Regions from separate parts of the Paenibacillus polymyxa M1 genome, predicted to be linked through region 2. Evidence: riboswitches for the same ligand, from Rfam matches in the RefSeq annotation. Region 2 holds a riboswitch; the other holds the start of a gene.
The links. Region 2 has a riboswitch for S-adenosylmethionine ahead of PPM_RS21370 (methionine ABC transporter ATP-binding protein). Riboswitches for the same ligand answer to the same signal wherever they lie in the genome.
Positions count from the first base shown of each region.

Region 1 (15,733 bases), 2.8 Mb from region 2:
ATTTGATTCCTCAATTTACTTTGATCCGTGAAGTGACGGACAGCCTCGGCATTCCCAACATTGGGGCGGAAGGCTTTGAAGCGGATGATTGCATCGGTACGCTCGCACGCCATTATTCGCAAAATGAGGACATGGATGTCATGATTCTATCGGGAGATCATGATTTACTTCAATTGGTAGATGAGCGGACACAAGTCATTATTATGAAAAAAGGACATGGCAATTACATGGTATATACCCCGGAGACGCTGTTGTCTGAAAAAGGGCTTAAGCCGCGCCAAGTGGTTGACCTCAAAGGTCTGATGGGTGATGCAAGTGACAATTACCCGGGAGTACGCGGAATTGGTGAAAAAACGGCCCTCAAGCTGGTGCAGGAATACGACTCCATTGAAGGCATTCTGGAAAATCTAGATCAATTGACACCGTCGGTCCGTAAAAAGATCGAGAGTGATTTGGATATGCTGCATCTTTCACGCAAACTTGCTAAAATTCACTGTGATGTGCCTGTTGCATGTGCTTTAGACAGCTGTCTGTTGACACTGGATCACGTGCAAATTGTCGACAAATTTGAGCAACTTGAAATGAAAAGCTTGTGTACGTTGATGGGTGTCGCAACCGGATCATAATGAAGAGCTGTTAGGCTGGGGATGTACATTTCAGATAGACTAAGTTATATAGGGATGCTGACGCTTGGTGCGTGAGTGTCCTTATTTATATGCCATTATGCCAGCGAAGATATATAGCCATGTGAAGGATTTTATACAATTGTGATAAGGGGATTGACCTTAGGCTCGTTTCAGGTGAATATAGTGAAGAGAGATCATGGAGAGGGGATTACAACAGCTATGACAGTATTGGGAGCAATTGAGGCAGGCGGCACCAAATTCGTATGTGGAATCGGAAATGAACGTGGGGAGGTCTTGGAAAGAGCAAGCTTTCCAACAACAACTCCAGCAGAAACCATGGAGAATGTCATCGCATTTTTTGAAGGCAAAGGGATTGAAGCGCTGGGTGTAGGCTCATTCGGACCAATTGATCCTATCGAAGGCAGTGATACATATGGTTATATTACAACAACGCCAAAGCCGCATTGGGGAAATTATAATCTGATTGGCAAACTGAAGGAGCATTTCGATGTACCTATGGGGTTTGACACGGATGTAAATGGAGCAGCACTGGGTGAATCCATTTGGGGTGCGGCTAAAGGATTGGACAACTGTCTGTATATTACAATAGGTACAGGCATCGGAGCGGGTGCTTTGGTTGGCGGAAAGCTGGTACATGGATTGTCCCACCCGGAAATGGGGCACATTCTGGTACGTCGCCATCCAGAGGATAACTATGAGGGCACATGTCCATATCATGGAGATTGTCTGGAAGGACTGGCAGCCGGTCCGGCGCTCGAAAAAAGATGGAAGGTTAAAGGACACGAGCTTTCTGTGGATCACCCTGCCTGGGAAATGGAGGCGCATTATCTGGCACAGGCTCTAATGAGCTATATTTTAATCCTCTCACCGCAAAAAATTATTATGGGCGGCGGAGTAATGAAGCAGGATCAGCTGTTCCCGCTCATTCGTACCAAGCTTCAACAACTTTTAAACGGGTATGTACAGCATTCAAGTCTGACTACAGAAATTGAGCAATATATCGTATCTCCAGGATTGGGTGACAATGCTGGATTGTGCGGAGCTCTGGCTTTGGCCAAGGAAAAGCTGAATTCTTAGAATTTATGGTTGACGGTACTCCAAGGTCCGGTTATCATATAGGCAACAGCATAGTACGGATCAAAAAGGGAAGCACCTTTCTTGCGAATACGCGGGATAGGTGCTTTTTTTGCGTTTTTGTATTGTGCGGGTCAGTAATCTAATTATATGAGGGAGGAAGAATCATGGAGATTGTATTTTTAAATCGCTTGTCCAAACGGAATGAACAGGGCTGTGAGGACTTTGCGCAGGTATGGATTGGACAACATGAAGGGGGATGGAGTGCAGGCTGGAGCACACACCATGTCCCAGATGAAAGTATAGACGACCTTTGGTATGAGGGCAGTTTGTGGCAGGAATTACTGCATGTATACCGTCATGAGCTGGCGCTCAAGATGGCTGAGGGCTACAGGCCTCTAATTCATGGCGTTTTTCATGAACAAGCAGGATCATCAGGACGTGGACAAACGCTACAAAAGCTGTATTGCTATAGTGATTTGTTTCCGCGTGATGAGGTGTATGAACAATTGACAATGTGGAGACGGCAAAAGGCAGCAACTGAGCGAAAAGCACCTTATTTTATCGCTACGAATCGACTACTTCGACTCATCAGTGTCTTTCTTCCTCATACCGAAGAAGAATTGTTAGAACTGCCTGGTATGGGCCTGGGTAAGGTGTCGCAATATGGGACGGAGCTATTGGCTATTACGAAGCAAAATGATCGGACTACGCCATTTCCGCTGAACTGGGTAACAGAGGCACTTGAAGAAGAAGTTTTTTTGTCATGGCTGTACAAGCAAAAAGAAAACCAGTACAGACAGGAACTAAACAAGTTTAGCCTGACTAGAGCGATTGTCGAAGGCATTTCGGACGGTCTTTCACTGGAGCATATCGGAATGAAGGCAGGCTTGCACCGCCGAGAAATGATTGAAGCTGTGGAACATTTGGATAGGGATGGAATGGATATGGAGAAGCTGATCTGCACGGAATTGGCACATGTATCTGAGGAGGAGCAAGCAGCCATCTGCTCTGCTTATGCAGAGTTGGGAGATACGCTGCTCAAGCCCATTATGCTAAAAGTGTATGGAGAAGAAAAAGCGACGGAAGCAGGACTGGATCAAATTTATGAGCGATTGCGACTGATTCGTATACGGTTCCGCCATCAGGAGGTACCTGACCAACATGTTGGATAATATAGAGACGATTGGAAGTGTCCTAAAGTACAAATAAGGTGCAATATAAAAAAAGCAGCAGCGAGTTCCTCATAGGAATCGGCTGCTGCTTTTGATGACCAAGCTTGAAAAATCGAAATAAGCACCCAGCTTGGTAGTTTTGGTTTACTCTCTTCTTTTCAAACCCAGTCCTTCTTGCGGAAAATACAGAACATACTGACACCTAGTGCCACCATAATCCCAATGACGACAAAATAACCATAACGTGTATGAAGCTCAGGCATATTATCAAAGTTCATCCCATATATTCCGGTAATGACCGTCAACGGCATAAATACGGTTGTAATGGCGGTAAACACACGCATGATTTCATTAGCACGGTTGGCGATACTTGACTGATAAGCTTCTCTAAGGTTCCCCATCAAGTCGCGATAAGTTTCGAAAGTCTCCGAAATTTTCACAGCATTTTCATAAATGTCGCTAAAATATTTTTGTAGTTGATCGTCGATAAGTCGCAAATCCCGTTTGTTCAGGGTATTGATGACTTCCTTTTGCGGGCCGAGCACTTTTTTTAGCCATAGAATCTCACTGCGCAAGCCGATGATTTCGTTCAAGTGCGACTTTTTCGTATGCATTAGAATGTCTTCTTCCAGCTTTTCAATACGAACCTCAATCCGGTCACCAACCAGAAAATAGTTGTCAACGATCAAGTCGACCAACAGATACATAAAACGGTCAGGCTGGCTGACTTCCTGCTCCCATAGCATAGGCTTGAGAGTACGAAGCTCATTGATTTTCTGCTTGGTCACCGTAATGATAAAATGGCGGCCGAGAAAAATGTTCAAAGCACGCAAAAATATTTCTTCATCATCAAAACGAATACTATTTACAACGATAAAATAATGGCTTTCATAAATTTCAATCTTTGGACGCTGTTCTTCTTCACTTAAACAGTCCTCTACTGCAAGATCATGCATAGAAAATAAGGGCTGGAGCACTGTCAGATCCTCGACATCGGCATCAATCCAATAAAAGCCTTCTGCCGGTGCAGTGAGCGCCATTTCAATTTCTTCGACAGGGGTAAAAACCCCGTTGTTAACCAAACGGATTTTCATATATGTCACTCCTTATGCTCCGTCGTAACGGAAATACGTTTACCTTAAGCATAAGGAATGGACTCAGTTAGCCAGTTAGCCGGTTCGGGTAAGCGTGCATACCATCAAAAGCAGAAGGCTTTTGGAGCATACGGAGCCTGGCGTCCCGTCTTTCGGCAAGCTGAAGTCATTCCTATGCTGTTGTTCAGGGATCGCCGCCTATTCGGACTCGGGTCGCCTTCCATTCCGGATTCACCTCACAAATGTTCTTTTTTTAGGTTGCCACAGTATCGCAGAAAACACTCTAATCTACACTGCTGCACCATATTTTTGCCTATTAGCACTTGTATAGTATAACGCTCGGCCTACGGCCTTTCAAGCGCAAAATCATGGGCAAAATCAACAGCAGTCATATGAGCTTCTGCGACAGGGAGGATATGATTTAACCTATGGAAAAGGTAGACAAAATGTGAATGCAGGGCACAAATTTACAAGTCCATCTTGACGAAGCCCAGCCGATGCATTAAAGTGAACAACAAGAACTTTGTGAACCCAAAATGAATATAGCGAAATCTTATCAAGAGCAGGTGGAGGGACTAGCCCGATGATACCCGGCAACCGGCGATTTTTATCGCACGGTGCTAATTCTTGCAGGACTCGCGCTTTGTACAAAAAAGCGTAGCCCTGACAGATGAGAGAGGCGCATATGGATACAAATATGACCTTTCTCTAACTGAGAAAGGTCTTTTTATTATATGCCCGGCATCTCTACCAGACGATTTTCGCACAACTTACCGATCAAGGAGTGAGTTTACATGCCGATTAAAATTCCAGACACGCTGCCTGCCAAGGAAGTGCTGGAGGGCGAAAATATTTTCGTAATGGATGAAAGCTTGGCTTATCATCAGGATATTCGTCCGTTGCGTATCGCCATTTTGAATTTAATGCCTACCAAGGAAACGACGGAAACCCAACTGTTGCGCTTAGTCGGTAATACGCCGCTACAAGTAGATGTCACGTTGGTGCATATGAAGTCTCATGTATCCAAAAATACATCGCAAGAATATTTGAACATGTTCTATAAAACGTTTGATGAGATCAAGAACAGTCGTTTTGACGGCATGGTCATTACAGGAGCTCCGGTTGAACAGCTTGAGTTTGAGGATGTGAACTACTGGGAAGAGATCCGGCAGATCTTTGAATGGACGAAAACGAATGTAACTTCGACCATGCATATCTGTTGGGCCTCACAGGCAGGCTTATACCATCATTTCGATGTCCCTAAATACGGGCTCGACACCAAATGCTTTGGCGTATTTCCACACACCGTAATTAAACCTAAAGTGAAATTGCTACGCGGCTTTGATGAACTGTTTTATGCTCCTCACTCCAGACATACAGAAGTTCGGCGGGAAGATATTGATCATATTGCCGAATTAGAAGTCTTATCCGAATCCGAGGAAGCTGGAGTATACCTGGTAGCCACACTTGACGGTAAACAAATTTTTGTAACAGGGCATTCTGAATATGACCCGCTTTCACTGAAATGGGAATACGACCGCGATGTGGCCAAAGGACTGGATATTGACGTCCCCAAAAATTATTTTCCTAACGATGATCCTGAACGCATACCACCCTCTATCTGGCGAGCTCATGCTAATTTATTATTTTCAAATTGGCTTAACTATTATGTATACCAAGAAACACCTTATGATATCGGACCTCAGATTTAAAAAGGGGCTTGTCGTTTACCCTTATACAGTAACACCTTGCAGTAGCGCAGCAGTATAGTCTTGGACATCCATTTTTGCAGCATATGTTATAGCACCTACTATGGAAGTGAACAGGAGGATTCATATGAGTGAGAAACAGTGGAAAATCGAAAGCAGATTGGCACAAATTGGTTCGATTGAGGAGCCAGTAACTGGGGCTGTTAATTACCCGATTTACCAATCTACGGCGTTCCGCCATCCCCGTCTGGGCCAAAGCACTGGGTTTGATTACATTCGGACGATTAATCCCACGCGAAAGGTACTGGAAGAGGCTGCTGCTGCACTTGAATCTGGTGATGCAGGCTTTGCTTGCAGCTCAGGTATGGCAGCGCTGCAAACTGTATTTGCATTGTTTGGACAGGGAGACCACCTCATTGTATCGCTGGATCTTTATGGCGGGACCTATCGTTTGCTAGAGCGTATTTTATCCAAATTTGGTGTGACCGCAAGCTATGTGGATACAAACGATCTTGAAGCACTCCAACAGTCATGTCGACCGAATACCAAAGCAGTATTCATAGAAACGCCTACAAACCCGTTAATGATGATAACTGATATTCAAGCGGTGGCTTCATGGGCATCACAACATGAGTTGCTTACTATTGTAGATAATACACTGCTAACACCATATTTTCAGCGGCCATTGGAACTGGGTGCGGATATTGTGGTACATAGCGCAACCAAATATTTGGGCGGGCACAACGATGTGCTGGCAGGGTTGATTGTAACCAAAGGAAAAGAGCTGTCAGCTGAAATTTCCTTCCTGCACAATTCCATAGGGGCCGTGCTTTCCCCTAGCGACTGTTATCAGTTGATGAAGGGGATGAAGACGTTAGCGCTGCGCATGGATCGACATGAGCATAATGCAACGGTGTTGTCTAATTATTTACTGACGCATCCGGCAGTGGCGGAAGTATTTTACCCGGCGCTTGAAGGTCATCCGGGTCGTGAGATACAAAATAAACAATCCAGCGGAAACACAGGGATTTTCTCTTTTAAAGTGAAGGATGCTCGCTACGTTGAGCCTTTGCTTCGCCATATTAAGCTTATTGCGTTTGCCGAAAGTCTGGGCGGTGTGGAATCGCTAATGACTTATCCTGCTGTACAGACACATGCGGATATACCGGCAGAAATTCGGGATGCAGTCGGGGTAGATGACAGGTTGCTTCGTTTCTCCGTAGGTATCGAGCATACAGATGACCTGATTGAAGATTTGCGTTCGGCACTGGAAGCGGCACGTCAAGAAGTAGAAGGAGGGGAACAGCAATGATAGAGGATGCGAGGAAGATCGGAGAGGATCTGGACAAAGGGCGGAAATTCGCAACCAAGCTGCTGCATTTTGGCTCTGAAATTGACAGTGTTACAGGGGCATCGAGTGTCCCGATCTATCAAGCTTCGACCTTTCACCATCATGATATTTTTAATCCTCCGCAGCATGATTATAGCCGTTCAGGTAATCCGACACGACAAGCTTTAGAAGATTATATCGCATTATTAGAAGGCGGAGCTTGCGGTTTTGCCTTTGCCTCTGGTATGGCTGCTATCTCCACTACATTTATGCTCTTATCGGCTGGTGATCATGTCATTGTTTCGGAGGACGTATATGGAGGAACATATCGACTGCTGACCTCCATCTTGAAACGGATGAATATCGAAACGACCTTCGTTGATATGACGGATCTCAACCTTGTGAAAGAGGCGTTGCAGGAGAATACAAGGGCTGTGTATATGGAAACCCCCTCTAATCCGACACTCAAAATTACCGATGTGGCAGGAATAACCTCTTGGGCAAGAGATAATGGGCTGTTGACGTTATTGGATAATACTTTTATGACACCTTATTATCAACGTCCGATTGAGCAGGGAGTCGATATTGTATTGCACAGTGCGACCAAGTTTTTAGGTGGACACAGTGATGTACTGGCAGGACTTGCGGTAGCTCGTACTGAATCATTGGGGAGACAAATCAAGCAGCTGCAGAATGGATTGGGTACCGTGCTGGCTCCGCAAGAGTCTTGGTTGCTTATGCGTGGGATGAAGACACTGGAAGCGCGTATGGCTCACAGCGAAAAAAGTGCAGCTAAGCTTGCAAACTGGCTAAACGAGCGCAATGACATTGAAGCGGTATACTATCCGGGTTTGGAGAACCATCCAGGGCGTGCAGTTCATGAGAGTCAATCGAGCGGTTATGGTGCAGTGATATCGTTTGATGTGGGTTCTGGTGAGCGTGCAAAAGAGGTCCTCAGTCGTGTACGTATTCCCATTGTGGCGGTGAGTCTGGGAGCTGTGGAAAGTATCTTGTCGTACCCAGCAATGATGTCACATGCGGCTATGCCGCAAAGTGTACGGTTGGAGCGCAGGATTACGGACGGTCTACTCCGTTTTTCCGTAGGTCTGGAGGACATTGATGACCTGATCCGTGATCTGGATGAGGCGTTGCGCTAGAACGTTAGCACATCCGCAGCAGCTTAACGTTATACGAAGGAAGCAAATAGGTACAGCTTTAAGCAGCAGGTTTCCGGTATTCAGGAGACTTGCTGTTTTCTATATGAATGACATGAAAGACAGTGTGAAAAAAGGCACTTTTCAGTCTAAGTATGGTTCCTTACCTAAAGATATGTTAGTATTATCATTAGGTTTTACTATGCTAAATAGCACAGACAACATACAAGGCTAGTCATGAACATACATTACGGCAGGGTTCGAACGCAGGTTTGTGAAAGCATTCTCGTTCATACGTCCTGTCTTTCATTTCGTCGCCCTGTGACAGCGAAGGAGGATACACCATGAGTGTAATCGACCATATTTTAGATAAAGCCCTACGCGGCGAACGCCTGAATTTAGAGGATACCGTTGCTTTGTTCGAATCAGACGAGGTTGAAAAAATAGGTCATGCCGCAAATAAAGTCATGAATCGTATGCATCCCGATCCCATAAAAACCTTTGTCATCGGACGAAATATTAACTATACGAACGTGTGTGACGTATACTGCCGCTTTTGCGCTTTTTACCGTAGACCGGGTTCCGATGAAGGTTATGTTTTGCCGGATGAGGTAATTTTTCAAAAAATTAAGGAAACGCAGGAAGTAGGTGGCACCGAAATCCTAATGCAAGGCGGTGTAAATCCAAATCTGCCATTCAGCTATTATACCGATTTGCTAAAAGCTATTAAGGAACGTTTTCCCGATATCACGATGCACTCCTTCTCACCAGCTGAAATTCATAAAATGAAGGAAAAATCCGGTCTATCCATGGAGGAAACGATTCGGGCCATTCATGAAGCTGGGTTGGATTCGCTGCCAGGCGGAGGCGGAGAAATTTTGGACGACCGCACACGCCGCAAAATTAGCCGTCTCAAAGGCTCCTGGCGTGATTGGATGGATGTTATGCAAACAGCTCACAAGGTTGGGATGAACACGACAGCTACGATGGTTATCGGCTTTGGCGAGTTGATGGAGGAGCGTGCACTGCATTTGTTGCGTGTCCGTGATGCTCAGGACGAATGCATTGAAAACAAGTATAACTCTGAAGGATTTTTGGCCTTTATTCCATGGACCTTCCAACCAGACAACACCAACCTGAAGAAGGAACGCCAGACGCCAGAGGAGTATTTGAAAACTGTAGCGATCAGTCGTCTTGTTTTGGATAACATCAAGCATATCCAGTCTTCATGGGTAACCATGGGACCGGAAATCGGTAAAAAATCGCTGTACTACGGTTGCGATGATTTTGGCAGCACCATGATTGAGGAGAACGTAGTTTCCGCTGCAGGTGCAACGTATAAGGTCAACATTGAATCCATTTTACAGTTGATCCGTGAGACGGGTCACATTCCGGCACAGCGCAATACCCGTTATGATATAATTCGTACTTTTGACAGTGCCAGCAGTATTGAGCATGACTTTATTATGCAAAATTAAGACCTGTTATTAGGTGCTATAACCAGAACGCTTATCTATCACTAATCCAAATGGAGGGATTGATGTAGATAAGCGTTCTTTGTCGTCTGTTAGAAACAACAGAATGGCTTAGATGGGCGGTCGGCTAGTCTCCTGCAAAGGACCGCCCTCTCCAAAGGTATACGGCCTATTTCGGTGAACAAATCTTTGAACTGCCACCGCCCTTGTAAGCGGCTGTTGCTAAAGAGTAGGGATGCTACAACATCCTTACTCTTTTTTAGTGTCTACATATTAGCTATATTGTATCATTATTGCCAATCCGCATGACAATGGAGTAAAAGCGTATTTTGGTTAATATATTGGGCTTTGCTACGTTTCCCAGCACTTCATATGCATGATCTCAGCCTGTGGGTCTGCCATTTGGATGACTGCCTTAAAGCGCTGCAAATCTAGAAGATGAACGCTGTAAACGATGACCATTTGTTCTTTTTTATCTGATTCACTTTTCATCTTACCCTTTATCTGGGCAGAGCCTTCAATAGGTGTGCCGTGTAAACGCAACCTGCGATATATGGCATCTTCGACAGTTTGCTGTTTTTTGCTGACAACACAGACCATGCGTCTCAGACCAGTAAACATCAGCCGGGTCGTTTCATATGCAGCGAGACAGGATAAGGCGGAATAGAGGGCTGGCTCCCATCCTAACACAAAGCCAGCCGTAATGAGCAGCAGGCCATTACACAACATTACAATCTGTATTAACGGAATTTTCCGATGGGTTAGTACCAAAGTGGATGGACGGCCATCGTCAGATTCGCTAAGTCCTAGTGAATCAAGCAGCCCCCCGTGACGAGCTGTCAGTGCTGCGCCAAGCCCAATACAGATTCCGCCTCCCAAAGCGCATACGACCGGATGGCCGCTCACTGCCGGAAAAGGCGAGAGAATGATGGCTGAGCCTGAAAAGGCAAACAAGCCGGGGAGTGCGCGAAGCAGCATGGGCTTGTGAGTAAACAAAGAATACAGCAGCATTAGTGGCAAGTTTAATACGAATAGCAGCAATCCAAAATGCTCCTGTGTGTAAAGCGACATGAGTCTGGAGATCCCCGTAACGCCTCCAGCGATCATATCGTGCGGATGTAAAAACAATTCCAGACCGACGGATGCCGTAATTCCGCCAATCACCGTATAAAAGACAGGGAACCTGCTCGCATCTCCTGAAGCGGGCTTCACAAGCCGCCTCATAGAGTTTCGGCATGTTTTACAGCGTGCGGCATAGCCTTCCCTCCTATGGATTGTCGTATCCAGCTTTTACAGTTACGCCGATTTGCTTTCTTCCTTTCGTAAGCGAGGGTCCTTAAATTTGAATACTTTGTTTAGCATATTAAAGATAGGCTTTGACTGCTTTGTCAGAAGTGGTCCAAGAATTGCCAGTATGAGTACATAGATGGCTGCAAAAGGTTGAACAATATCAAGCAAACCGCCTTCTTTACTCAAGTTGGCCATGATGATCGAAAATTCGCCTCGCGCCACAATAGTTAAACCGATATTTGCGCATGCTTTGGGAGATAAGGACGCCGTACGCCCAGCCAGCATACCCGCCCAAATATTACCCAATAGTGTGAGAAGGACTGCTGCCAGCGCAAGCCATATGGCGTTACCTCCTAAGGACAGCGGATCAATGGAGAGTCCGAAGCTGAAGAAGAACAGGGCACCGAAGAAATCACGGAAAGGAACAATTAAATGTTCAATCCGTTTGGCGTGTTCCGTTTCGGCCAGTACTAGACCAACCAGCAGGGCTCCAATAGCTTCCGCTACATGAATCGTTTCCGAAAAGCCAGCCACCAGTAACAGTGAGCCAAAAACAACAAGTCCGAATACCTCATTGGAGCGGATACGGAGAATCCGATTTAGCAGAGGGACGGCCTTTCGACCGATAATAATAACTGCAAGCATAAAGCCAAGCGCGATGAGTGCCGATAGCAGTACACCCCCGAGCGAGGAAGAATCGCTAAGAACCAATCCGGAGAGGATGGAGATGTAGACGGCGAGGAAAACATCCTCAAACATAATAATACCTAAAATCATTTCTGTTTCAGCATTAGCGGTACGCTTGAGATCGACCAGCACCTTGGCTGCAATAGCACTGGATGATATTGTCGTAATTCCGGCAATAACCAGTGTCTCTGCTACAGGAAAGCCGCTCAGGAAGCCCAGAGCCAGCCCCAGTGTAAAATTGATGCCAATATAAATGGTACCGCCTACAGCAATGGAACGACCTGATTTAATCAACCGACCTACTGAGAACTCCAGCCCTAAGTAGAAGAGAAGAAACAGCACTCCGATTCTCCCCATAAAATCAATAAACGGGGCGCTTTCGATAAACCGAAAATCAAAATGCCATAGCTCCATCGCATGCGGTCCAACTGCCATTCCGATCAGAATATAAAAAGGGATGACCGAGAAGCGCAGTTTGGAGGATATCAGCCCGGCTGCAGCGATTAGAGCAATAGCCAATCCAACCTCAAATACCAGATGATCCATCCAATCACCCGCTTCCGTTCATAAGGATTTGTTTAAAGCGTTTCTGCTGATCACGTTCTCCAACAACAACTACAGTGGCATCATCGCTAATAATCACTTCAGGGCCAGGATTTACATATTTTTTTCCCTTTTTCTCCACAATGGCAATAACCGTGGCACCCGAATTTTGCCTTACATCCAGTTCCCCGATGGATTTTCCGACACTTGCATAGTGGGATTCCACTCTATACCATTCGATAATAAAATCGTCAAAAGTCATTTCTACACTTTCAAGCTGCTTGGGCTTATAAGTCATACCACCGATGATAGAGGCTACCAATCGTGCTTCCTGATCATTCAGGGTTGTCATAGAAATGCTTTGTTCCAGATTCTCGTAATCAAAGTGATATAGCTCACGTCTGCCATCATCATGAATAATAATGACAATTCGGTCGCCACTCTCCGCATCTATTCGATATTTAATTCCAATTCCTGGTAAAATAGACTCTCGAATATCCATTTATAAAGCCTCCTGTATAATACGTTTATTTAAGTGAATGATATAAGAAATAAATCACATACTTTGGGAGTGACATGATAAAATTAGAATTCATTAAATTTTAAATAAGAATGGAAAATGAAATTTTACGCATTAGATGAATAGGAAAAATTGGCAAAGAGACATGCAATTGTGGTGATATGCATGCTAAAAGGAGGTTAAGCCACATAACTAGAGGTGAATTTGATGGGGAATAAGAATAATTGCTTTTTTAGCTTACAGATGACAGGAATAAAAGGCAGACGTAGCTTAGGAATGCTCATGAGCAGCACAAGCGCTATCAAAATGACAAAGGGAAGTGATTTAGCCGCAGCAATCACCAGATGAAGTAACGGGGAGGATTTGCGCACCGCTGGTTTGGAATGATGCTCCAGACCGTGAGAGTCCGTTTCTAACGAAGTAACCTCAGCCTGAAGCATAAGTGAAGAACCTGAAGTAAATTGAAGGGATTGAGTGGTATCTTCCGCGTGAAACGTCACAGGAAGGGACAAAATCTGAACGAGGCTCAATATGACGATCATGAATGTACGCAGCATGTTCAGCATCGTTGACATCTTATCTCCTCCCTCTTGTGAAAAATTCATATCACTATAACCTTAACATACCCCGCCCTAAATATTCAAACAGCTTTCGTTTTTACCTAATCACGGTAATTGTTTATAACACGCTTCACGTCTCTTTGAAACCTGATCAGCCTTTTTTGCATATGTCTTTCTGTTTCCAGTCGTTCACTTCGTATAACCCTTCGGAGGCCGCCATATACTGAAAGCAGTGATCGAAAGGAGTGAGCCAATGGAACTGTTTACAGTGTGGACCAATACAGACGGAGATCAAGAAACCGACCGTTTTTACGAAGTGGTCAAAAGTAGAACCAAGGGACTACATATGTCACGGCGCGGATTTCGATTCACTTTCAGACAGCTGGACAACAAAGTGGCATGGACCTGCAAGGGCACTGAAAGCAATTCGGCGTTTGAAAGCTTTCTTCCCTGTGTATACAGCATCATGTCTTCGGCAATAGCGGATTATATTATCGAAGTCAGGGAGTGGAGGATACTCAATCAAATTCTCAACAAAGCCTGCTCGTTGCTGGAGAAAGAGGATGTTGAACAAATTCGTAGCATGATTCGCTCACTGTTAAATGATGATGGTCCCCGAGGACGTTTAAAGCGTCATGGTAAGCTGACCACTCTCCTGGAAAAGGATTTCAAGGAGCTTCGTGTGATCAATTTGGAAGGGCTTATTCAATTCAGACTGCATGCGTATAAAAAAGAGCTTGAAGAAATCGTTGACTATGCCATGGAAGAATTCTGGGCAGATCGGCAATACGAAGAATTTATGGGGCTGCTTAAATATTTTGTGTTTTTTCAGGAAAGCAAAGTTCCACTCGTGCATGTACTTCACCAAGGGGGGCATGATTTTACCATTCTCGATAGTGCCATGGTGCCCATACCGACTCCTGATGCAGATGATATTATTGTGGAAATGCCCGGTATTGAACTGGAGATGGAGGTTGAAGATCGAATCGTCAGTACCCTTATTTCGATATCTCCTGCTTCCATTATATTGCACACAGACGATGAGCACACCCCTATTGTGCGGACGCTCCTGCATATTTTTGAAGATAAAGTGAAGCTAAGCAGACTTTATCCGGGGCAGGATGTTCAAAAATAATCAATAGTTCGTATAAACCTATGGATTTCTGGAAAGCCTTTGCCTCAAGGGGAGGTTTTTTATGAGATCCATGTTGGTATGGAAACGGGTTTTGGGAGCCATGTTAATCGCAATTTGTCTGGTATTGCCCGGCAATGAGGTTTACGGTCACAAAGAACCGGTCCAGCATAAGAAATGGCAGTCTGCACCTGTTTTGGCTCCACGCGAAGAGCAGGTTATTACGACCATGACGGTCACGGCAACAGGATATACAGCAGGCTATGAATCCACTGGCAAACGGCCGAATCATCCCGGTTACGGTATTACGTATTCCGGTGTAAAAGTGCGTCGTGACAAAAATACACTGTCCACGATTGCGGCTGATCCGAAGATGTTTCCTTTGGGCAGCATATTGTACATTCCAGGTTACGGCTACGGGATTGTAGCAGATACAGGTTCAGCGATTAAGGGCAATAAAATTGACTTGTATTTTAAAACAATCCGGCAGGTGTATTCTGAATGGGGCAAGAAAGATGTGGATGTTCAAATCATAAAAAAAGGAAACGGAAAGTGTACGGAAAAAATGATAAAATCGCTGCAAAAGGCGATAGAAACGCATAAGACCATTCCGCCCGAGACACTGGATGCTTCCATATAATCCTTGAATATTGTTTTTCCTGACTTCACATACTATGTTTCGGGATGAGCTTATCCCGCAAAACCATACTGGGAGGTCGAGGAATATGCCAAATCAAGGCGGAAGTTCTTTCACGAACAAAGGCTTCAAGGCAAACACAGGAAATCAGTTCAAAGCGGAATTTGCACAAGACGATACGGTAGGCGTTGTTTCTCAAAAGGTAAAGCAGTCTGAACAAAATAAAATTCAAGACAACTTCCAAACACCAAATGAGAAGTATGACGAAGAATTTGCGACAGATCAAGGCGGTACAAGTGCAGTAGCGCAAAAAGTTCAAAACTCCAGTCGCAGCAAAATTCAAAGCAATGCACAAACACCGAACGAAAAGTTCGACGAGAACTTTAACACAAAATAAAAAAGCAATACTCAACACGAAATGCTCCGGATTGAATTCCGGAGCATTTCGCGTTGAGTAAAAGTGGCTAGATACAATAGGTCTGAGGTTTTATCTCCTTTTTAATTTTTTTTAAGGTGGAATTAAGGTTTAAAGTGCAAAATAAAGTCAGTTAAACAACACCACCTTGAAGCATAGGGTTTGGGAGGAGATATACAATGGACGAATTTAAAAATAATAATTCCGGGCGCCGGAACGACAATGATCAGGTTGATAACGATAAAGCAACTCGGCAAAACGATTCAAACGGTTCCTCATATTATTATTCCT
Region 1 covers NC_017542.1:1,641,107-1,656,839, forward strand. The annotation lists gene PPM_RS07210 (5'-3' exonuclease) at 1-626, shown strand, start outside; gene PPM_RS07215 (ROK family protein) at 846-1,724, shown strand; gene PPM_RS07220 (HRDC domain-containing protein) at 1,889-2,896, shown strand; gene corA (magnesium/cobalt transporter CorA) at 3,055-3,990, opposite strand; SAM riboswitch class I at 4,541-4,667, shown strand; gene metA (homoserine O-acetyltransferase MetA) at 4,785-5,702, shown strand; gene PPM_RS07235 (PLP-dependent transferase) at 5,827-7,011, shown strand; gene PPM_RS07240 (aminotransferase class I/II-fold pyridoxal phosphate-dependent enzyme) at 7,008-8,186, shown strand; gene mqnC (cyclic dehypoxanthinyl futalosine synthase) at 8,528-9,661, shown strand; gene PPM_RS07250 (YitT family protein) at 10,010-10,870, opposite strand; gene PPM_RS07255 (cation:proton antiporter) at 10,955-12,181, opposite strand; gene PPM_RS07260 (cation:proton antiporter regulatory subunit) at 12,186-12,680, opposite strand; gene PPM_RS07265 (hypothetical protein) at 12,878-13,273, opposite strand; gene PPM_RS07270 (putative sporulation protein YtxC) at 13,512-14,393, shown strand; gene PPM_RS07275 (3D domain-containing protein) at 14,455-15,030, shown strand; gene PPM_RS07280 (hypothetical protein) at 15,116-15,424, shown strand; gene PPM_RS07285 (S1C family serine protease) at 15,622-15,733, shown strand, end outside.
Region 1: it holds a riboswitch for S-adenosylmethionine, as region 2 does, so the genes downstream of both, metA (homoserine O-acetyltransferase MetA) here and PPM_RS21370 (methionine ABC transporter ATP-binding protein) in region 2, are expected to answer to the same signal.

Region 2 (15,733 bases):
CTCGCTGCGCGTGTATTGGAGCGATTAGCTGCGGGTGAGCAAGAGTGGCCGCTTGTCTTTATCGTGGACGATGCCAAAGAAGTTGTTCGCTCCCAAGCTTCGTTCCTGTGGACGGTATTCACACGCTTTAACCCGGCTACAGATATGTACGCTGTCAGCGAAGTGCGTTTGCATCACCTGAACTATAAGCTGCCGATTGTGGTGGATGCACGTATGAAACCGGGCTACCCTGATGAGGTACTGCCACGTGAAGATATTGTTAGGCTTGTAGATCAACGATGGACGAGTTATTTCGCTTGACGCCTATTAAAGCATCTTAACAGCCGGATTTTACAGATATGAAGGAGGCGTGAAGCATGATACGCAAGCTGTTGGGCGAGCCCTCGCGTGTAAATAATGGTTTCCTGCTGGATGCCATGAATAGCATGTCAGACATGTTACATTTGCTGGAACGACAAATCCAGGCCAGTGGTGATCCGACTCATGACTTTCGGAAGGCGGATATTTTGACACGTGGTCTGATGTCGTCATTGGATGAACTGGAGCAGAGCCATCATGCTGCCGCCTTTTTTCGTATGAAAGTAAAAGCCGGATACGCTGAAGATATGAGCAAGGATGAAAAATCCGATTATGCCTTGTACGTATTCTTTTATAAGGATGGGTTTGTGCGGGTATTCTCTATTTTGGATAAGTTGGGTAACTGGATGAATGACCTGTATGATTTGAAAACAGGGCAGTATAAGGCGCACTATTCTTATTTTACCGTGTTGCGACAGCTGAAGTATCTCAAAATGCATCCTGTATTGACCGATAATCTAATTGATATCAAGGACACATACAACGATGCGATCAATCGCCTGCGTAAGCGGCGAAATACGGAGATACACTATATGAATACGGAAATGCAGGATGATCTCTGGCAACGTCACCGTGCTTTATATGGCAAAATCCAACTGGAGGACCTCGATCACCATCTGGAAGATTTGCAGCAGGGCTTGGAAATGGTATGCCGGTCGCTATCAAACGCATTTTCTTATACTGCGAAACAATGGGAGAACCGGGCAGTGCGCCCATAATTATGACAGAAAATATCCTTTGACAAAGCAATGTAAACTATCTATACTGAAACCTAGTTTCAGAAAAATGCTTGAATTATTTTTTTATATAAACTAAACGGACAGCTAAAGCTGGAGTTTAACATATTTTCTTATCCAGAGAGGTGGAGGGACTGGCCCGATGAAGCCCGGCAACCCGTTCTTTCCCGGTGTAATGCACCGGGAGGGAACATATGGTGCTAATTCCTACAAAACCGCTAGAGTTATAGCGATTTTGGCAGATGAGAAAAGGTTCGCAAGGTGGGGCCCTTTTCATTCTGTGAAAGGGGCTCTTTTTTGTATAAATAAATAGCGATTTTATACAATCCTGAGAGATGACAACTGGTTAAAAGGGTAAGGAAGAAGTGAAGGGGGTCGCAGCACGTTGATAGAGCTTAAGCAATTAACCAAGCATTATGGTAAAGGCAACCGACGCGTTAATGCGTTGTCCGGGTTGAATCTTTCTATAAAGCGTGGAGAAATATTCGGGGTGATTGGTCATTCCGGAGCGGGCAAAAGTACGTTGATCCGCTGTATTAATTTATTGGAGCGCCCTACTTCAGGCGAAGTATGGGTAGATGGGGTTAATCTTGTCACTGTGAGTCAATCCCAGTTACAGAAGCAACGTCGAAAAATCGGAATGATTTTTCAACATTTTAATTTGTTGTCTTCGGCGACAGTGTATGACAACATTGCATTTCCATTGCGCCTGGTAAATACCCCTAAGCAGGAGATGGACAAGAAAGTTCGCGAGCTGCTGGAACTAGTGGGGCTGAAAGAACACAGTGGAAAATATCCGTCACAGCTCTCGGGTGGACAGAAGCAGCGGGTAGGAATTGCACGGGCACTGGCTAGTGATCCGCATGTGTTGCTGTGTGACGAAGCGACGTCTGCGCTTGATCCGCAGACGACAGGGTCTATCCTGAAATTGCTGTTGGATATTAATCAACGTTTTAATTTGACCATCGTATTGATTACTCATGAGATGCATGTCATTCAAAGCATTTGTGATCGTGTTGGCGTCATTCATCAGGGCGATATCGTGGAGCAAGGTCCGGTGGCGGAAGTGTTTTTGAAGCCACAGCATCAGGTAACTAAGGACTTTATCCAGCGGGAGGCAGAACATCCCGAGGAGTTACAAGCAGCGATTGCAGCTGCAGGTAGCGGGGAATCGGCACAGGTGGTACGTATCTCCTTCTTAGGCAGTAAAACTTATGATGCGATTCTGTCGCGTACGGCTCGAAGTACGGGGGTTGATTTTGCAATCTTGCAGGGAACCATCTCTACGATTAAAAATGTACCGTATGGACAGCTGATCGTTCGTTTTGAAGGAAACCATTCAGATATAGAGCATACGCTGCGCGAAGTATCTGGACAAGGACTTGATGTGGAGGTGATTGACAATGAGCGAACTTGATTTTTCGCAAGTGAGTTGGGAAGAGCTAGGGAATTCTACTCTGGAAACCCTTCAGATGCTCGGGGCATCTGCATTGTTCACCCTCGTTATTGGTTTGCCGCTCGGTATATTGTTGTTTCTGGCGAGCCGCTCCTCGTTGACTCTGATGAAAGTGATATACATTGTATTATCCTTCATCGTTAATATTTTGCGTTCCGTACCATTTATCATTTTGATCGTTGCACTTATTCCTTTTACACGATCGTTGGTAGGTACCTCGACCGGAGTGCTGGGAACCATTCCGCCATTGGTTATCGGGGCTGCCCCTTTCTTTGCACGTCTTGTCGAAACGTCTCTGCGTGAAGTGGACAAAGGTGTCATTGAGGCTGCACAAGCGATGGGAGCCTCGACAGGACAAATTATCCGGCGTGTGCTGTTGCGTGAGGCACTTCCGGGCCTGCTTGCCGCATTAACCATTACCGTCGTTACACTCGTATCGTACACGGCAATGTCCGGTATGATCGGGGGCGGTGGGCTGGGTACGCTGGCAATCAACTACGGCTATTATCGTTACGAAACGGCTGTAATGATCGTTGCAGTCGTACTGATGGTCGTATTGGTACAATTGCTGCAAATGGCAGGAGATCGCCTTGTGCGGCATTATACTCGGAAATAGGGAAAACATATAGATATCCTTATTGATCAGGACGTCTGATCCTGAATATTACAAATTATTGGAGGGGTAACAACATGAAGAAATGGGTATTGGCTGTATTGAGCTTGACATTAATTGCGGTACTGGCTGCTTGCGGTACAAAGAGCACTACATCGGATACAAACAATGCGGCCGAAAATACAGGCGGTTCACCACGTGAAGTCGAACTGAAAGTTGGAGCTTCTCCTGTGCCACATGCGGAAATTTTGGAAGCGATCAAGCCTCAGTTGGAAAAAGAAGGAGTTCGCCTTCAAGTCGTTCAGTTTAACGACTATGTACAGCCGAACGTGCAATTGTTCGACAAGCAACTGGATGCTAACTTTTATCAACATGTACCTTACCTGAATGTGATGAATAAAGAGCGTAAAATGGATCTGGTATCTATTGGCGCGGTTCATCTGGAGCCATTCGGTATCTACTCCCAAAAATATAAAAAGCTTGATGAACTTCCAGACGGTGCAACAGTAGCGATTCCGAACGATGCAACCAATGGAGGCCGTGCATTGCTACTGTTGGAGAAACAAGGTCTGATCAAGCTGAAGGATGCAAGCAACATTGAAGCTACCGTAAAAGATATTACTGAAAATAAGAAAAACCTGAAATTCAAAGAGCTGGAAGCAGCTATGCTGCCACGTCAGTTGCCTGAAGTAGATATTGCGTTAATCAATACAAACTACGCTTTGGAAGCCAAGCTGAACCCGACCAAGGATGCATTGGCACTGGAAGACAAAGATTCTCCATATGCTAATGTACTGGTAGCACGTCCTGACAATAAAGATTCCGAAGCGATCCAAAAATTGTTTAAAGCTTTGCAATCTCCAGAAACTAAAAAATTCATTGAAGACAAATATCAAGGCGCAATTATCCCTGCATTTTAAGCAGAAAATAAGAAACCGCTGAACGTAAACCCCAGATTCTCTTGAACAAGAGGACTGGGGTTTCTTCTTGGCTGGAGTTGTAGGGATTGCTTAAATATTTTATACTTGGGGGTGACCGTTCTCTGTGAAGAGGAGGAAAACTGTTGAGAGACAAAGTCGCACTCATAACGGGCAGTGCCAAAGGTTTAGGTAAAATGACCGCTCTGCGTTTGGCTGATGAAGGTTGTGACATTGCACTAAATTATGTCCATAGCCAGGTTGAAGCCGAAGCGCTTAAGCAGGTAATTGAATCTAAGGGAGTACGCTGTCTATCTTTACAAGCAGATATCTCTGTTCAGGAAGATATCACCAGGCTGATCGGTGAAGTGCAGGATCGTCTGGGCGGGGTTGATATTATGGTGAACAATGCCGGACCCTTCATCCGGGAACGCCGTCTTTTTGCGGACTACAGTGTAGCTGAGATTCATGCCATGATACAGGGAAATTTGGTCGGTACCATGTTGCTGGATCATTTGGTATTGCCGCACATGCGTAGCCAGCAATGGGGACGTATTATTCATTTTGGCTTTGGTCATGCTGGAGAAGCAAGGGCTTGGCCGCATCGGGCTGTCTACGCAGCTGCCAAGGTGGGGCTGGTGTCTTTTACGAAGTCACTAGCTGTAGAGGAAGCTCCCTATGGCATCACGGTCAATATGATCTGTCCAGGGGATATCCGAGGAGCGAACAAGGAAAAGTCGATTGCCGATGTCATCGGCATGCAGGATAAAGAGACACCGCGTGGGCGTCCAGGAAGCGGAGAGGACATTGCGCGAGTGATCGCCTATTTGTGTGAGGAGCATTCAGATTTTATAACAGGCAATATTATGGATGTGTCCGGAGGATTGGACCCCATTCGGCCAACCATATAAGCTTGAGAGAGCTTTAGACGCTGTAATACAAAAAAGAGTCTTGAGCTTCGTTACCGAACTCAAGACTCTCTGATCATTATGCATCTAGCATTAGAATACTTGTACCACTTCTTGGACGCCTTCAACTTCTTCGAGAAGAGCGCGTTCAATCCCTGCTTTCAGCGTAATTGTAGAACTTGGGCAACTGCCGCAAGCACCTACCAGCTTCAGCTTAACGATGCCGTCTTCAACGTCAACCAGCTCAACGTCACCGCCATCGCGTTGCAGGAACGGACGGAGCTTATCCAGTACGTCTGCTACTTCATCATACATCTGAACGCTTTGTGCTTCGCTCATTAGAATTCAACTCCTTTCCTATACCTTGTTTATTATATTACAAAGCGGGCCAAATTAAAATGCCCGTCATCCAAAGCAGGTGAAAAAAATGTTAAGACCTATTATTGAATTTTGCACCAGTAACATGCATTTTGGTACCGATGAGATTATGGCTAAACTGGAACAAAATCCAGATTATGATGTGATTGAATACGGCTGCCTAAGCAATTGCGGTCAGTGTAACGCTGAGCCTTATGCGATGGTTAACGGTGAAATTGTATCCGCAGATTCAGCAGAGCTTCTGTACGAAGTGATTCTAAACAAAATTAAAGAAGCCGAAGCATGGGACAACCTGGATTTGGATTGAAAATAGAAGTCATCCGCAGGGCCAGCCTTCTCTTGAAGAAAATATATATTATTCATAGATGCAACAAACAAAGAAGACCAGCTGTGGAAGCAGGTCTTCTTTGTTTGTTGAGTATCCAATTAGCCAAAATGGCGTTTGGACTTCCAGAGCACACCGCTTTTCAGCAGACGTGGCACTCGTCCACGCAATGAGGTACTGCCCATAAAGCCATAACCGAATCCGGCCTTCTTGCCCAGCGCACCTAATGTACCACGTAGCTTTAAAGGATGCGGGTGAGGCGTTTGGCCTTTCCACAGGTCGCGTACAATGTGGGCAATCTGCTCTCCTTGCACCTCTGCCGCCTGAGCGCTTGGAGAGTAAGGAAGGCTCGCACAGTCTCCGACGACGTACACTTCAGGATGATCCGGTATTTGATAATATTCATTTAGCACGATGCGACCCTGAGGGTCTTTAGGAACTGCTAAATCCTGTACAATTTTAACGGGCTGAATCCCAGCTGTCCATACAACCGCATCGGTCATAATTTGCTCGTCACGGTTGTAAATAGCTCCTGGCTCGATACGGGAAACCGCAACATGATTTAGCGCATTCACATGATGCTCCTTGAACCAGGCATGTACATAGGCAGACAAACGTTGCGGAAATGCTGATAGCACCCGCTCGCCCCGATCCATAATCGTAATATTCAAATCCGCGCGGCTTTCACGTAACTCCGCAGCAATCTCGACACCACTTAGGCCGCCACCTACAATATGGACATGTCCATAAGGCTTGATTTCATTCAAGCGCAGATACGTTTGGCGAGTATGATTAAAGGACTGGATTGTACAGCTGTATTCTTCTGCCCCCGGTGTATTATGAAAGCGGTCGGTACAACCTAGTGCAATGACAAGCTGGTCATAGGGCAAAGGCTCACCGTCTTGAAAATGGACCATTTTATTCTCAAGATCCATCGATGTGACTTCTCCATATTTGCGAATAAGGCGTTGTTCATCGGGAAAATGTACCCGCAAATCAAAATCAGATACGGTACCTGCCGCAAGGGCATAGTATTCTGTTTTCAAGCCCTGAAAGGGCATCCGATCCACTAAAATAACTTGAATATTGTCGGGAATGTGTTTATCCAGCAATTCTTTGGCAATGGTAAGGCCGCCATAGCCGCCCCCCAGAATAACGAAATTTTTCATCAAAATCCGCCGTCCTTTCGTTACCGTGTCCCCGGCAATGGTCTGGTGTCTTGTCGATCTAGCCACAAGTTTTTGTTGTTGTAAAACCCGGAAAAGCGGGCCTGCCTTTGGCAGACAGACCAGTGTGTTCCGGGGCAACTTGAGGCTGCATGGTGTGAGTAATGGGGATAAAATGCACGCGGGAAATCTGAATCCGATGTTACACTTATTCGAAAACTTCGATTTCGTTATAGAAGGTGTCACGTTCTACAGGTATGCGTCCAGCACCTTTGACCAGCCAGATTAGCTCTTTACGTGTCAATCCGGAAGGGGTTAACGCACCTGCAGCATGGCTGATCTGCTCGCGCACAATCGTGCCATGGACATCTGATGCGCCAAAGGTAAGAGCGACCTGCGTCAATTGTGGACCAATATTAATGAAGTAAGCTTTAACATGGTCGATATTGTCCAGCATCAAGCGGCTGATCGCAATGGTTTTGAGATCCTCGTAAGCAGAGTTGCGACGCATGATGTTGGCGTTTTTGCTTTTCGGCTGCATGGACAGTGGGATAAATACCATAAATCCGTTTGTTTCGTCCTGCAATTCACGAATTTGCAGCATATGCTCAATACGATCCTGATAAGTTTCGACTGAACCGTACAGCATGGTCGTATGAGTTTTCATACCGAGATTATGGGCCGTACGATGTACTTCAAGATAACGGTCCACATTGGCTTTGGTAACACGCATCTTCTTCCGATATTCATCAGATAAGATTTCCGCGCCCCCACCAGTCAGAGATTGAAGTCCTGCCTTTTGCAGCTCTTGAAGAACTTCTTTAATACTCAAGCCGCTTATGCGTGTGAAAAAGTCAATTTCCGCCGCAGTGTATGCTTTCAGTGTAACGTTGGGATACTTTTCGTTCAGCGCTTTCAGTGAATCTACATAGTATTGGAAAGGTACATGATTATTATGACCGCCGACGATATGGAATTCTCTTACGCCTGGATGGATATGTTGCTCTACATAATCAATCATTTCCTGTCCGGACAACGTATAAGAGCCTTCCTCCCCCTGATCCTTGCGGAAATTGCAGAACGCGCAGCGCGCTTCGCATACATTGGTGAAGTACAGGCTCATGTTTTCAATAAAATAAACCTTTTTTCCGTTCTTGCGTAAATTAGCTTCGTTAGCCAACTGGCCCAATGTGAGAATATCGTCAGTTTCATACAAATATATACCATCTTCGAGGTTCAAACGAATCCCGTTTTGTACCTTTTCTACAATTTCCGCCATTCTGCGGTCTGTAAAAGGTGTAACTAATGTGGACATGCCTATTCCTCCTTCAAGTTGCTCTGTGCGAGGCTGCCCGCCAAATTAGCGGCACAAGCGCTTGATGCGCACAGGATGTCCCGTTCCGTCGGTAAGAATCCGGCAGCGCGGATATAGGATATGTGAAAAATGTTACAATGCCAGGCTACAATGACGAATGTCTCTTAATTTCGCCTTTGAAATGACAAATTTCCGACAGTTTCTTTAACACACTCTTTACCTATTATAAACCTCACACCACTGGTGTTCAATACAAACGAGTAGAAAAAGAGGTGTTTAAGCCTGTAACGGAAGGACATTCCATGACTTGAGCACCTGCAAATAAGAGAGTATACTGAAGGGGAGCATGAAGTAAAAGAGGAGGATGGAGCTATGATTAACATCACCGATTCCGCTGCTGAACGCCTGAAAGAAATGCTGGAGCAGCAGGAAACGCCGAATATGTTTTTACGTCTGGGTGTTACGCCAGGTGGTTGTACCGGATTTTCGTACGCCATGGGCTTTGACGACAACGAGACGGATCAAGATATATATATGAATGTACAAGATATGAAAGTAGTCGTGGAAAAGGATAGTATCCGCTATCTGGACGGTCTGGAAATCGACTTTGAAGAGTCTGGTATGTCCGGCGGTTTCACGATTCATAATCCAAATGCTGTAGCTACATGTGGCTGCGGTTCAAGCTTCCGTACAGCTACAGATGCAGGAAAACCAAACGAAGAGCCTTGTTAATTTTTCGAATGGTGGTCTGAATTATTCCTAAAGATACACGTTTAGGTTACGGATAACGGCCTTTGTAACGAATTTTACTCGTTGCGAAGGTCGTTTTTGTGTTTAGGTTCATCTTTTGCATAGGAAATACCGATATAACATTGAGTCTGGAGAACTATTTTCTACGTAAATTTACCTAAAGGAAGTGGAACAAGATGTTGAAAAAGAAATGGCTGATTACCCCTGTGGTTGCGGTGGCACTGTTGTTCAGTCAATCCGCATTGGCGGCAAATACGTTTCCTGATGTGAATGGTACAAAATATGAATGGGCTGCCGAATCCATTCATTCGATGGTCGACAAAGGTGTTGTCAGCGGCTATACGGATGGGACCTTCAAGCCAGGCAAAACCATAACAAAAGCAGAATTTGTACATATGTTTCATAAACTTTTTCCAGAAGTCAATTATTCAGCGGGTAAATCTTCAGAGTTTGTAGATGCACGCAAGCACTGGGCGAATCAAGATTTTGCAGCTATATTCAACGGGGATTATGTGTGGCCGTTTGCTGAAAGTGTAGGGGGCAAATATCCAAACTATCAATTCTATGTCAATCCTGACAAACCGCTGACCCGTTGGGATATGATGATGATTGCTTCTGTTCGAACAGATTATACCAATCAGACGCTTCATCCTGAGATTGCCGAAGTAATTTCCTCAGCTGCACAGTACAACGATATGAAAGTTCGTCAGGCAAATTACAATGACAAATTCTCAGCCTACTATCCGGTACTGTACATCGACACAACGGGAGAAGAGTACTCCTATGATGGAGATTTCCAGGATCAAAAGGCAGAAGCATTCTACACCCTTACCAAGATGGGCGTCCTTACCGCTGACAATGGATACCTTCGCCCAAAGGCACAGGTCACACGTGCTGAAGCTGTTACCCTTTTACAGCGTTTGTATGATGCTACAACCAAGTGACTTAACAAGACTGTAAAAATGAAGAGCGCTATCCCTAAAATGGTTAGTGCTCTTGTGCTTACACCGTGCCATTGATTTAATTACGAAGATTCTTGCCGTAGCTGCTCACCTGTCTTAGTCAGATTTAGCATCCATGGCGGATTCGCGACTAATCTTATTTTACCGTGCTACAATGCCCTGAGATGATCTTCAACGCACCATCTATATTGTGCCAAACGCGTGTATAGCACATTTCATCTTCAATGGGATCATTGCCTACCGTTCCTCGTAAAGAAACGCGGGTCACCGTAACGACAGTATCATCCAGCGGAATTACTGATTGATTAAGAACTTGAATATCCGTAAAATGTAAAACACCCGAACGGTGGGCTTCCAGATCTGCTTCTTTGTTTATTACTTGTCCAAAGTGATTCACAAATATAAGATCGTCATGAATTAGCTCGTTCAAGATCTGCACATCACTGGCCAGCATCGCCTTACGCAGTTTTTCCTCGTATTCGATGATTTGATTATTCTGCATATGAATAGACACCTCTTATAATAATGTTTCAAGTCATATTTAGGAAATATTATACACCTACCGAAATCCCGTGACCAATGCTCTATTGCTTCAAATCCGTAAACAGCTCCTGCGCGGTTCGCACAAATAACTGTACAGCAAGTGAAGCATTGTGTAGAGAGGGGATAGCGATACCAATTTGACGCGTGATCAGAGGCGTGGTTTCCTTGACGGTCAGATCATGGGGGAACGTAGATAAGGCGAGAGAAGAGACAATGCCCATACCTAGTCCTTGTCGGACCATGCTGACCAGCGTGCTGATATTGTGAGTAATAAATTGTGCTTGCAACTGACTTTGTTCGCGTTCAAACCCTTCCATAATGGCGACCTCATGTCCACCTTTACAAAAGATCATTTCCTGTTGATTCAAGTCTCGGATGGCGATTTTGTCGTGCGATTGAAAAGGATGACCGTCAGGCAAGAGAATAATCATGTCATCCTGACATAAAGGAATTACATCTACCTCAGGGTCTGGCAACAAGATGATTCCCGCTTCAATTTCTCTGGTATGCACCCACTCCTTGACCTCATTGGTAGAGCCTTCATGTAAATCGAAAACAAGGTTCGGATAGTGCTGACGGATATGATGAATAATGGGGGGCAGAAAATAGGCTGAGGCAGAAGGAAAGGCACCAATCGTGATTGTACCTACGTCCAAGCCTTTTTCAGCGGCCACCTGCTGCTGTACTTTTTCCATGCTTTGCAGCACCATGCGGAATTGCAGCAGCACCTTTTGTCCGATTTCTGTCAGGAGCACGCCTCTTTTTCGATCGCGCAGCAATAGCTGGACATCAAGCTCGTTCTCGATACTAGCGATGGCATGGCTGACCGCAGGTTGCGTCATATGCAGCTCATGGGCAGTTTGAGTAAAGTTTAGTGTTTCAGCTACGCGAACAAAGATCATAATCTGAGTTATAGTCATAAGTGAAAAGTTATCTCCCTTATTGAAAACATTCATTTTATTTATTAGTGACCACAGTATAAGCTAGTAAAGCAAAACTTTGCAAACGGCTATTCAGATTTTAGTCGTAAGCAATGCGCAATGAAATTTTAAGGAGAGAGACATCTATGAAAAAATTAACGCCTAAAGCTACGTTGTGGCTTGTCTTGATATTAGTGATGGTATGGGGGATCAACTGGCCGTTGACCAAGCTGGCTTTGCCAGATACGCCGCCGATATTTTTTTCGGGAATCCGCACGCTGCTGGGTGGTGTGATTCTGCTGTTGTTCGCTATGCGTAACCGGAAAACCTTACGACTTAGACAAAATGCGTGGACTTATCTTGTGCTGGCTATATTTAATATTGCAGGCTACTATGGCTTGCAGACGGTAGGGTTGCGTTATCTGCCTGCTGGGTTGTTCTCCACTTTAGTATTCTTTCAGCCGATCTTGTTGGGATTATTCTCCTGGTTGTGGTTAGGAGAGCGTATGTTTCCCCTGAAAGTCATTGGACTGGTACTGGGTTTTGGCGGAGTGATCGTGATTAGCTCCGGTGGAATGGCAGGCCATTTGTCTGTGCTGGGCATTGTGTTGGGGCTAGCCTCAGGACTGTGCTGGGCGCTCGGAACAATTTATATGAAGAAAAAAAGCAAACAACTGGACTCCATTTGGGCGGTGACGATGCAGCTTATTCTGGGAGGGGTCCTACTCAACGGGATTGGGTTTACGACCGAGAAATGGAGCGATATTCACTGGACAGCCTCCTTTATCGCGATTCTATTATTTATTTCAATATTTGTGATTGCGATGGGCTGGCTGATTTATTTTAAGCTAATCGACAACGGGGATGCAGGAACCGTCGGCTCATATACGTTTATGATTCCGGTACTGTCCACGGTCTTTAGTATGGTCATGCTCAGAGAATCCCTCACTTTGACATTTGTAGTAGGGTTGGTGCTGATTGCAGTTAGTGTGTATTTGGTAAATACGGCTTCTCCCGGAAAACGAGCGAACCAAAGCTCGAAGGCTGATGAAACGAATTCCTGTACAAATGCTTAGAAATATAGGATTAGGAAAAATATACTAGAATATCAGAAGGGAGAATGGTAAAATATGACTATATAAATAGAGAGGAAGTTTGGTATGGGAGAGTTAAGTGGTCATACTCAGACTGTGGAGCCGCAACCAAAGTCTATTCGTAAGCTGGCAGTTGTAGCAACGGTCATTTCAGTAGTAGCTGTACTAGGCTGTATAGCCTTGGCGGTATGGAACTATAATCTGAATACGAAGGTCAATTCTTTAACTATGGCGAATGCATCGCTAAAACAGACAACACAAGCCTTAACCAAGCAACAAAATGATACAGAGGCGCTACTGGGAAAAGTTAAATTAGCAGCCAACCTGTCATCCATAACGCATCTGTTAGAGCAGACATCTGTCGTTACTGATGATTTTGTATTGGAAAAAGTGACTTTTAATGTGGCAGAGGATGGTAAGTTGAAGGGTGTGCTACTGAATGTGAACAACCAACCTAATCTCGGTTTTGGCGGTGCTTATCAAGGTTATGGCAAATATAATATGTCTTCTGCTGCATTGACGAAGAAGGCAGAGGAAGTCATCAACATAGCTATGAAAGAGTACAATACATCTGACAAGCTTCCGGTATGGGATAAGAATACGAAGGTGGAAATGACGGTTCAAAATTATCCGCTTGGTAAGCGGGAAGGCGGCATTTTTAAGCTCACTGGTCAGCAATAGGAAGGGACCTAACGTTAATCCGATGCTGGGCATTACAGATCTTTGTCTTATGAGCGGGGGAGCTAAGAAATGGACAGATACACACCTACAGCGAGGGAACGCTGGCAGATGAAACAGAGTGAGCCGCAGCCGCAAGGCTGGGTGCTCGCTCTATTTGGCTGGATTTTTTCAGGTTTGGGGTTCGTATTTAGTTTTTTTGTCATTGGAGGCTTACTTGGGCTTATCGGCCTTGTTTTCGGAATTTTGACTAGAAAGATGGAACAAAGAAACACGCAGGGCATCCTGATTATCGTCATCAGCTCCGTCGCCATTGGCATTGGCCTGTTGATTTTTATGATTTTTTTCGCGCAAGGTTTTGTAGAAGGTCTGAGAGAAGGTTATAATGAGCATTATTAGGTCAGGGAGGTAACACCATTGAGCGTCATTGTTTCACAGCAAATCTCGGCAACGGGTGTGAAGGAATATACGAAGGTGACCAAAACATTTGATTCCCCTTTTACACCTTTGGTTGGACAGAAAATCAGGGATACGGCATTTGGCGATATGCAATATTATGATGTCGAGGACGTATTTATTGATCTAGCGGAGAATGAGTACTGGGTAATTCTACCTGCCATTTTGCTGCATACAGATGATATTGAGGATATACGAGATGCTGTGCGTGAGTATCGTTCACACGGTTGGGAATGTACGAAACCTCTATAAATGCATACTGCTTAAGCATCAACGTGGAGACGTCTTTCTTTTGCCAGATAGGCGTTTTCTTGTGTATTTGTGTATAAACTATTCCTAATGATTGGCATGAAAAGAAAGAAATTATGCTGAAAATGCGCAAAATGTATCATTTTTTATCATAAAACGACAAGTTGGGAAATGAAAACGGACTTAATGTGTTATACTTAGTATATCAAAGGACAAGAGTCTAAAACGACCGGTAAGGCCCTTTCTTTGAAGAGCCTCTGAAGGGTTCAACGTTTATCCAAAATAAATGGTCAAAAGGAAAAGGGGAAATGCTAACGTGAGAGTGAATTTGAAATTTACGAACAAAGGGCAAGTTGCAGTTGAGAAGTTCAACAATGAGGAGCTTATCGAAATCTTTAGCCGCTACATTAAAACGTTATGCAAGAAGTATGATATCTCGGTTACGGTACCTGAGGATCTGAATGAGCAGATTTTGGAAGAGGGCACCGTAAAGGTCGTGTTGGATAAGATTAATTGTGACATGGACGCTTTTTTCAAGGAGCTGAGTCGGGATATCAAGGTCCCCCTGGTCAAACGATTGGGTACCAAACTGGATAACGTGTTTAAGACCGAGGTCGTGGAGCAAGAACAGAGCTAAGAATAGAGATCAAGCGAGATCTCATGAAGATTTGCATCATGAATTGAAATCATAAAACCTCCCGAATGGGGCGCATGGCTAGGCAATGTGCTCGTTCGGGAGGTTTTATATGTTTAAGCTGCTTTATTCAGGAGATAACATGCATGGCATGTCTGCGCCTTTTAACGTGTTGTTGTGGACGTAAGGCGCAGTTTGGCTAAATCAAACGAAGGCACCAGCCCTTCCTGTGCGGCGCGACCGAGCAAGGCTTCGATGGCGGCATAACCGCTATCGCCCAGATTAGCGGTAAAATCGTTCACATACAGGTCGATATGCGATTGGGCAACATCGGGTGATAGCTCTTGCGCATGAGACAATACATATTCACGCGAAGCTTCGGGATGTTTCCAAGCATATTCGACAGAGGCGCGTATCCAGTTGGTGATCGCATCCAGATCCAGCGTACGACGGGCAATAATAGCTCCGAGGGGAATTGGCAGTCCTGTATCTTCTTCCCACCAGTTCCCCAGATCAACTTGCTTGCTAAGTCCATAGGACGGATATGTGAAGCGTGCTTCATGAATCACCAATCCCGCATCTATATGTCCGTCACGGACAGCAGGCATAATTTGGTCGAACGGCATCACGACAATCTCGCCGACACCCCCAGGCACATGCTTGGCCGCCCATAGGCGGAACAGCAGATAAGCAGTGGAACGTTCACTTGGAACAGCTACACGCTTGCCGGACAGGGCTTCCGGACCTTTGACGGTGGAATCTTCCTTGGTCAGCACGAGCGGCCCGCAACCCCGGCCCAGTGCGCCGCCACAAGGCAGCAGGGCGTACTCATCCAGCACCCAAGGAAGTGCAGCGTACGAAATTTTCATGATATCAAGTCCGTCTGGTGTGATCGCCAGATTGTTGGTGATGTCGATATCGGCGAATGTAATGTCCAGCGCGGGTGCGCCCGGAATTAATCCATGAGCCAAGGCATGGAAGACAAAAGTGTCGTTAGGACAAGGTGAAAAAGCAATTTGCATCTATATAACCTCCGTTAATGTAGAAAATGCGGCTTCCAACGCTTGCAAAGCCTCTTTGATTCGCCAGGCTGCACGGTCACGTGGACCAACAGCATTGGAAATCGTGCGAATCTCCATCATCGGCAGCTCGAACCTGTTGGCCGCCACGGCAACGCCGTAACCTTCCATCGCTTCGGCAGCAGCTCCGGGAATGCGTTTGGCTAGGCGTTCCGCTGTTGCCGCCGTGCCGGTGGCCGTCGAGACGGTCAGGATC
Region 2 covers NC_017542.1:4,726,327-4,742,059, reverse strand. The annotation lists gene PPM_RS21380 (UbiD family decarboxylase) at 1-300, shown strand, start outside; gene PPM_RS21375 (Cthe_2314 family HEPN domain-containing protein) at 357-1,076, shown strand; SAM riboswitch class I at 1,205-1,343, shown strand; gene PPM_RS21370 (methionine ABC transporter ATP-binding protein) at 1,480-2,511, shown strand; gene PPM_RS21365 (methionine ABC transporter permease) at 2,498-3,166, shown strand; gene PPM_RS21360 (MetQ/NlpA family ABC transporter substrate-binding protein) at 3,241-4,083, shown strand; gene PPM_RS21355 (SDR family oxidoreductase) at 4,227-4,991, shown strand; gene PPM_RS21350 (NifU family protein) at 5,082-5,327, opposite strand; gene PPM_RS21345 (YuzB family protein) at 5,416-5,673, shown strand; gene PPM_RS21340 (NAD(P)/FAD-dependent oxidoreductase) at 5,793-6,860, opposite strand; gene mqnE (aminofutalosine synthase MqnE) at 7,066-8,172, opposite strand; gene PPM_RS21330 (HesB/IscA family protein) at 8,545-8,904, shown strand; gene PPM_RS21325 (S-layer homology domain-containing protein) at 9,099-9,866, shown strand; gene PPM_RS21320 (nuclear transport factor 2 family protein) at 10,021-10,386, opposite strand; gene PPM_RS21315 (LysR family transcriptional regulator) at 10,469-11,347, opposite strand; gene PPM_RS21310 (DMT family transporter) at 11,494-12,423, shown strand; gene PPM_RS21305 (hypothetical protein) at 12,508-13,122, shown strand; gene PPM_RS21300 (hypothetical protein) at 13,192-13,518, shown strand; gene PPM_RS21295 (hypothetical protein) at 13,537-13,827, shown strand; gene PPM_RS21290 (hypothetical protein) at 14,141-14,461, shown strand; gene PPM_RS21285 (1,4-dihydroxy-6-naphthoate synthase) at 14,623-15,480, opposite strand; gene PPM_RS21280 (futalosine hydrolase) at 15,481-15,733, opposite strand, start outside.